Linked DNA regions of Synechococcus sp. PCC 7335. The protein of the gene in region 1 interacts with the protein of each later gene in a pairwise test. Links are inferred from orthologs where the notes say so. Each region holds a gene or a part of one and is shown in the gene's direction. Other genes may lie near its edges.

Region 1 (4,381 bases):
GTCAGACTAGCGCAAGACCTAATCAGCTGGGTGAGATGAGTTCTGTAACGATCAACGCTTAATTCTAGCAAGCGCTATTGATAGCGTTTATACTTCGAAATACCTTGCGAAGGTTACTATATCTGGTGGGGGAATCGGTCATCTATCAATGGGGAATCGGTCGATAGGGAATCAGTTAGGGAATAAATACTTTTCGCGTCCATCAGCTCTACTTTTAATGGATTTTAATGAGAGTTTAATGAGATAGTTAGCAGTAGGGTAGTAGGTTTGTACTTTACATCTAGTACTTCATTGACTGACTACTCGTCTGAGTATTCGATCCACAGCGTCCTCGTCTTTTGGAGAAGTTGGTATGTCTTTTGTTGGTTTGCACATTCATAGCGACTACAGCCTGCTAGACGGTGCTAGCCATATTGATCCGTTAGTCGACAGAGCGCTAGAGTTGGGGATGGATGCGATCGCTCTAACAGACCATGGCGTCATGTACGGTGCGATTGAGCTGCTAAAGGTATGCCGCAAAAAAGGCATTAAGCCAATAATCGGCAACGAGATGTACGTGATCAACGGTGACATCACCAAGCAAGAAAAGCGGCCAAAATATCACCAGCTCGTCCTCGCCAAGAACGACATCGGCTACAAAAATTTAGTCAAGCTCACTACCGTTTCTCACTTAGAAGGTGTTCAGGGCAAGGGGCTTTTTTCCCGCCCCTGTATTAACAAAGATTTGTTAGAGCAGTATCACGAAGGGCTAATTATCACTAGCGCCTGCTTAGGGGGAGAAATTCCCCAAGCCATTCTTAAAAAGCGGCTAGATGTCGCTCGTAGAGTTGCCCAGTGGTATAAAGATTTGCTCGGCGATGATTTCTACTTAGAAATTCAAGATCACGGTTCACCAGAAGATCGAATCGTGAATGTAGAGATTGTTCGAATTGCTCAAGAACTCGACATTAAAATTGTTGCTACTAACGATTCTCACTTTATTTCTTGTGTTGATGTAGAAGCCCATGACGCGCTGCTGTGCATTCAAACTGGCAAGCTGATTTCAGAAGATAAGAGACTACGCTACAGCGGTACGGAATATCTGAAGTCAGAAGCAGAGATGCGCCGCTTATTTCGTGACCACATAGCGCCTGAGATCATTGAAGATGCGGTCTCAAGAACTCAAGAGGTAGCTGACAAAGTTGAAGAATACAACATCCTGGGAAATCCTCAGATTCCTAATTTCCCAATTCCAGAGGGTCATACCAAAGAAAGCTACATGGAAAAGGTGGCTTGGGATGGCTTGCTAGAACGGATGCGTCTAAGCAACCGAGAGGCGCTGACAGATGAGTATCGTGATCGCATGGCCTACGAAGTCGCAATGATGCACCAAATGGGCTTTGCCACTTACTTTCTGGTCGTATGGGACTATATCAAATTTGCACGTGATCACAACATCTCAGTCGGACCGGGGCGCGGTTCGGCCGCAGGTTCACTCGTTGCTTACGCCATGGGCATCACCAACATCGACCCGGTTCATCATGGACTGTTGTTTGAGCGGTTCTTAAACCCCGAGCGTAAATCCATGCCGGATGTTGATACAGATTTCTGTATCGAAAAGCGTGAAAAAGTGATCGAATACGTCACCGAAAAATACGGCACCGACCACGTTGCCCAAATCATCACCTTCAACCGCATGACCTCCAAGGCGGTGCTCAAAGACGTGGCCCGCGTGCTCGATATCCCTTACAACGAGTCCGACAAACTCGCCAAGCTCATTCCTGTTTCACGCGGAAAGCCAACCAAGCTCAACGTCATGATTTCCGATAAAACGCCCGATGCGACGTTCAAGGAAAAGTACGATAGCGGCGAACTGATCCCTGGAACTAACGTTACCTTTCAGCGCTGGATTGATACAGCCATCACGATCGAAGGGACCAACAAGACCTTTGGGATGCACGCCGCCGGTGTGGTGATCTCCGAGCATCCCCTAGATACCATTGTGCCTTTGCAACGCAACAACGATGGCTCTGTAATTACGCAGTACTACATGGAAGATGTAGAGGCAATCGGTCTGCTGAAGATGGATTTCTTGGGTCTCCGGAACCTGACCATGATTCAAAAGGCGGTGGATCATATTGAATCAAGGCACAATATCGAAATCGATCTAGATGCGCTACCGCTAGACGATCCAAAGACCTACGAACTGCTCGCAGGTGGAGAACTCGCAGGCGTATTTCAGCTAGAATCTTCCGGAATGCGACAGATTGTCAAAGAGCTAAAACCCTCAGGCCTAGAAGATATCTCTTCTGTGCTAGCGCTTTATCGGCCTGGTCCACTAGACGCGGGGCTAATTCCTAAATTCATCGATCGTAAGCACGGCCGAGAAAAGATCGACTATGCTCACAAGATTCTAGAGCCGATCCTAAGAGAGACTTACGGCATCATGGTCTATCAAGAACAGATCATGAAAATTGCTCAAGACCTTGCCGGATACTCGCTAGGGCGAGCCGATCTGTTGCGTAGGGCGATGGGTAAAAAGAAAATAAAAGAGATGGAGCTGCACCGGGAGGAATTCATTGAAGGAGCGAGGAAAAATGAGTTTCCCCGGAAGAACGCCAACGATCTGTTCGATCAGATGGTGCTGTTCGCAGAGTATTGTTTCAACAAGTCTCACTCTACGGCTTACGGATTTGTTACGTTTCAAACCGCCTATTTGAAGGCAAATTATCCGGTCGAGTACATGGCAGCGCTGCTGACGGCGATCAGTGGCGATCAAGACAAGGTGCAAATGTACATTGCTAGCTGCCTTAGCATGCGTATTCAGGTGCTGCCACCAGATATCAATCGCTCGGAAGTAGACTTTACGCCTTTGGAGAATCAGATTCTATTCGGTCTGTCTGCGGTTCGAAATGTAGGGCTAGGGGCCATTGAAGCGCTGATCAAATCCCGGGAAGAGGAAGGGCCGTTTAAGTCATTAGCGGATTTGTGCGATCGCGTTGATCTGCGCGCTGTCAACAAGAGAGCGCTTGAAGCGCTTATCCTTTCTGGCGCCCTAGAAAGCCTAGAGCCGAACCGTCAGCAGCTCATGCACGATTTAGAGCTAGTCATAGAGTGGGCCCAATCAAGAGCCAAAGACCGCGAAGTCGGCCAGGGGAATCTCTTTGATATGCTCGGCGGTGGCACCAGCAATGAACCCACACATACAACAACCTTTGAATCTGCGCCTAAAGCTCCCCCTATAGAAGACTACGACCCTCAAGAAAGACTAAAGCTAGAGAAAGAGCTTTTGGGCTTCTACATCTCCGATCATCCGCTCAAAAATATTCAGCACTCAGCCAAGATCCTGGCACCCATTGAGCTATCAGAACTTGGAGAAAAGCCTGAAAAAGTCACCCTCAGCGCGATTGTGATGCTCAGCATGGTTAAGCCCGTAACCACCAAGAAAGGAGACTCTATGGCCGTTGTCCAGATCGAAGATTTAACCGGCCACGCTGAAGCGGTCATCTTCCCCAAAGCCTATGCCCGTATTGGTCAATATATCAAACCTGACGCTCGTCTGATGGTGTGGGGCAAAGTCGATCGCCGTGATGATCGCACTCAGATGATTATCGACGATGCTCAGCCGATTGAAACCGTGCGCATGGTGATGCTGGATTTAGACCCTGCGATCGCAGGTGATATCGAAAAACAAAACCGCCTTCGCGACATCCTTAGGGAACATCAAGGAGAAAATAAGTTCGCCGCCAAAACCCCTGTCATTGCCGTCATTCGCACCCACAACCAGAGACAGGCCGTCCGCCTAGGCAACCAATACCGCGTACTCAATGCTGAAACCGCGGTCGCTTCCCTTAAGGCTGCAAACTTCAACGCCCGAACTACTCCCCTGTTAGCGGTATAGTGTTAGCGGTATAGCCAGTTTTTAAGTCGAGTTCAAAAATCTGAAGCGCTTACAGACGTACGTTTGGACATATTAAGCTGCTTAGGAAAGCGAGATTATACTAACTTCTAATTGCTTACCCCAAATTGTCGAAGGGCGTAGCAATACTAGCATCCCTAGGTTTATCGTGTTGAATCGGGGTTATTGGTCTCAAAGTTAGTATGACAGCAACCGTTGCGGTCAAACCGATTCTGGATCCTCACTAGCTCGCGCAATCGAGCGGCCAAGCGTTCCGCTGAGCGGCTAAGCGTTCTGCTTTCTCTTCTGAAGTTAGAATACGCTCGCCATTTTGATCAAACCAACTAGCAGCTCACGAGTTTCGCCCCCAAAAGTCCCCATATACCGACCTAAGGCAAGTCCTGCTTCTTCCATCCAAAAAGGTTCGCCGATCTGTAGTTGATAGCTGCCGTCTACCAATTTATAAACCTCAAAGGGCTGGTGTCTGTCTCTTTGCCAATAGAA
Region 2 (3,142 bases), 2.6 Mb from region 1 along the record:
AGATGATGTAGAAGACTCATTACTGGGCGATGCGTCTAGGCTCAAGCAAGTCTTTCGCAATCTGCTTTCAAATGCGCTTAAGTTCACCCCTGCTGGTGGTCGAATCACTATCAGTTTTGAGCGATTATCAGATTCGATAGTTGTGTTAGTGCAAGATACGGGTATCGGTATTGCTTCAGAAGAGATACCACATCTATTCGAGCGATTCTGGCAAGGAGAGCATACTTTATCTACTGCCTCTGTTCATAGCGCCTATGCTGGTTTAGGGCTCGGACTTTCAATTGTCAGACATATTGTTTTGGCGCATGGTGGCCAGGTGAGCGCTGATAGTGCCGGACCTGGGCAGGGTAGCAGCTTTAGAGTAGAGCTACCGCTTGCTTCACAAAAGCTCCTATCAAATACTGCTCCTTCAAAAGCATCGTCTACTCCAATTTTAGCTACAGATGCTTTGAAGGGCTGCCGGGTGCTGATTGTTGAGGATTATCCGGATGGGCTAGAGGTCTATACCTCTATGTTAGAAGCCTACGGTGCTACAGTCGTGGGCACGCGATCTGCTGATGCTGCCCTTGAAAATTTTCAAGCATTTCAGCCTCATGTACTTGTCAGTGATTTGGTCTTGCCTGGTAAGAGTGGCTACGAACTGATTCGGGAGATCCGGGCTTTACCAGCCAATGCTGGGGGGAGTGTGCCGGCGATCGCGCTAACTGCGCTATCAGAACCCCCTTATCGCACTCGGGCACTATTAGCTGGGTTTCAGCAACACATTGCTAAACCGATAGAGCTAGAAGAAATGGTCGCAGTTGTTTCAAACCTGTATCGGTCTACGTCCGAGTAGACCTCTGCGTTATGTATATTCAATGTGTACATTCAAACATATCCAAACTATATCTGAAGAATTTAACTTAACTGTCTATTTGGGCGCTGAGAACGCTCGGAATCGATCTACGGTAGTGTACTGACCTTTCGCTACCCATCTTGATGCAGGTTGGGTACCTGCCGTACTCATGAAGATCGCCTCTCGAATCAGCCGAGTCAATCCTTCTATGACCCTCGCTATCTCTGCGAAGGCGAAGGCTATGAAGGCCGATGGATTAGATATTTGTAGCTTCAGCGCTGGAGAACCTGATTTCGATACCCCTTTGCACATCCGAGCGGCGGCTAAAGCGGCTCTAGATCAAGGGAAGACCCGCTACGGCCCGGCTTCAGGAGAGCCAGCCTTAAGAAGCGCGATCGCCCAAAAGTTGCGACAAGACAACCAACTTGCCTACGAAGCTAAAAACATTGTGGTCACCAATGGTGGGAAGCACTCGCTCTACAATTTGATTATGGCGCTAATTGAGCCGGGCGATGAGGTAATTATTCCTGCGCCATTTTGGGTCAGCTATCCAGAAATGGTGAAGCTAGCAGGCGGTGTTCCTATAATCGTCGAAACCACTGCTAAGACCGACTACAAGCTGAGCGCTGAACAGCTAAAAGCATCAATCACCCCGAAAACGCGGCTGTTTATCTTAAATTCCCCCTCTAACCCGACAGGGATGGTGTACAGCCCGGCTGAGCTACAGGCACTGGCTGATGTAATCGTCGAAGCAGATATTCTGGTTGTCTCTGATGAGATCTATGAAAAAATTCTCTATGAGGGCGCCGAACATGTCAGCATTGGCAGTTTGAATTCGGAGATTTTTCAGCGCACGATTATTAGCAATGGGTTTGCTAAAGCCTACGCGATGACTGGCTGGCGACTGGGCTATTTAGCGGCGCCTGAGGAAGTTGTCCAGGCGGTGAATACCCTTCAAAGTCATAGTACGTCGAATGTGTGTACGTTTGCTCAGTATGGTGCGATCGCGGCACTAACGGGTCCCCAGGACGATTTAATGACGATGCGTCAAGCTTTCAGCCAAAGGCGGCTCGCTATCATGAATTTGGTTGCCAATATCGATGGGCTAAGCTACATAGAACCCAAAGGTGCCTTTTATCTATTCGTAGACATTAGCCAAACGGGGTTAGGATCTATCGAGTTTTGCGAAAAGCTTTTGGCACAGAAGCAAGTGGCTGCTATCCCCGGCATCGCGTTTGGGGCGGAAGGCACTATTCGAATCTCCTACGCTACTGACCTAGACACGATTGAGCGCGGGATAGATAGACTAAACGGGTTTGTCAAGGCGTATGCTTAGGACTATTCATCTTGCTTTAGAGTCTGACTCGGGGCTGTTGTAGTTTCTAGGTATTTGCAGTGATTCGACCGATTGAGCCTAATGATAGGGACGGTTTAATTGCTTTGGTCAAAGCGATTGAGTTATTCGAACCAGATGAAGTCGCTGATATCGCCCACATGCTATCTGAGCATTTCAGCAGCAATTCCAAGCATAGGGACCTGTGGCTTACAGATGAAAAGAACGGCGATTTCGTTAGTATTGCCTATGTTGCACCGGAGCGAATGACTGAAGGCACATGGAATCTATATCTAATTGCCGTTCATCCTGAACATCGCAGACAGGGATGCGGTGCTGCTTTGTTGAATTACATTGAACAGACTCTAGCCAGGCTGAAGGCACGCATATTGTTGGTAGAGACAATGGCTTTAGACGAGTTCGGTTATGTCCGTAGATTCTATCAGGATAATGGCTTTGAAGAAGAAGCTAGAATCCGAGAGTTTTATGCAGCCGGAGCCGATAAGATTATCTTTTGGAAGGCGTTAGCTTGAATTGAAAGAAAACTCGAGCCAAAAGTAAAATGAGAAGTGACAACTCTCAATACATTATTCATAACTACAACATAGAGAGATTTATAGAACCCATTTGAGATCTTCTATGAGATGCGCGACTATGGGATAAGTTGTCTAAGCTATGCACTATGGGCTACTCCAGCAATCTGACTGATGCCGAATGGGAGATCCTCGAACCGCTGTTGCCGGAAGTCTTGCCATTAAAGAAGAAAACGAAGCCGCTCAAGTGGAGCTATCGAGCGCTGATTGATGGCATGCTGTACCAGCTTAAGAACGGCTGCAACTGGGAAGACCTACCCAAAGATCTCCCTCCATACTCCACGGTGTTCTGGCACTACAACCAGTGGCGCAAAGCGGATTGCTTTGAACAACTGATGACAGTACTTCATGAACAGGTGCGCGAACAAGTCAAAAAAAAGC

What was found.
Region 2: the proteins of S7335_RS04000 (region 1) and S7335_RS14995 interact in binary tests that used the Escherichia coli proteins (3 or more experiments, as listed by UniProt). The link is inferred for Synechococcus sp. PCC 7335 from one-to-one orthologs.

The regions. Positions count from the first base shown.
Region 1 is NZ_DS989904.1:875,766-880,146, forward strand. The notes cover bases 23-4,080. They hold S7335_RS04000 (DNA polymerase III subunit alpha), read left to right. Parts: upstream 23-352; coding sequence 353-3,880; downstream 3,881-4,080. Outside these bases: S7335_RS04005 (Uma2 family endonuclease), read right to left, coding at 4,190-4,381. UniProt on the Escherichia coli protein: DNA polymerase III is a complex, multichain enzyme responsible for most of the replicative synthesis in bacteria. This DNA polymerase also exhibits 3' to 5' exonuclease activity. The alpha chain is the DNA polymerase catalytic subunit.
Region 2 is NZ_DS989904.1:3,525,291-3,528,432, reverse strand. The notes cover bases 269-3,087. They hold S7335_RS14995 (pyridoxal phosphate-dependent aminotransferase), read left to right. Parts: upstream 269-1,004; coding sequence 1,005-2,171; downstream 2,172-3,087. Other genes in these bases: S7335_RS14985 (transposase), read left to right, coding at 2,851-3,087; S7335_RS14990 (GNAT family N-acetyltransferase), read left to right, coding at 2,231-2,701; S7335_RS26055 (response regulator), read left to right, coding at 269-835. In the rest of the region: more of S7335_RS26055, read left to right, coding at 1-268; more of S7335_RS14985, read left to right, coding at 3,088-3,142. UniProt on the Escherichia coli protein: Shows aminotransferase activity with methionine and histidine as substrates, and to a lesser extent also with phenylalanine.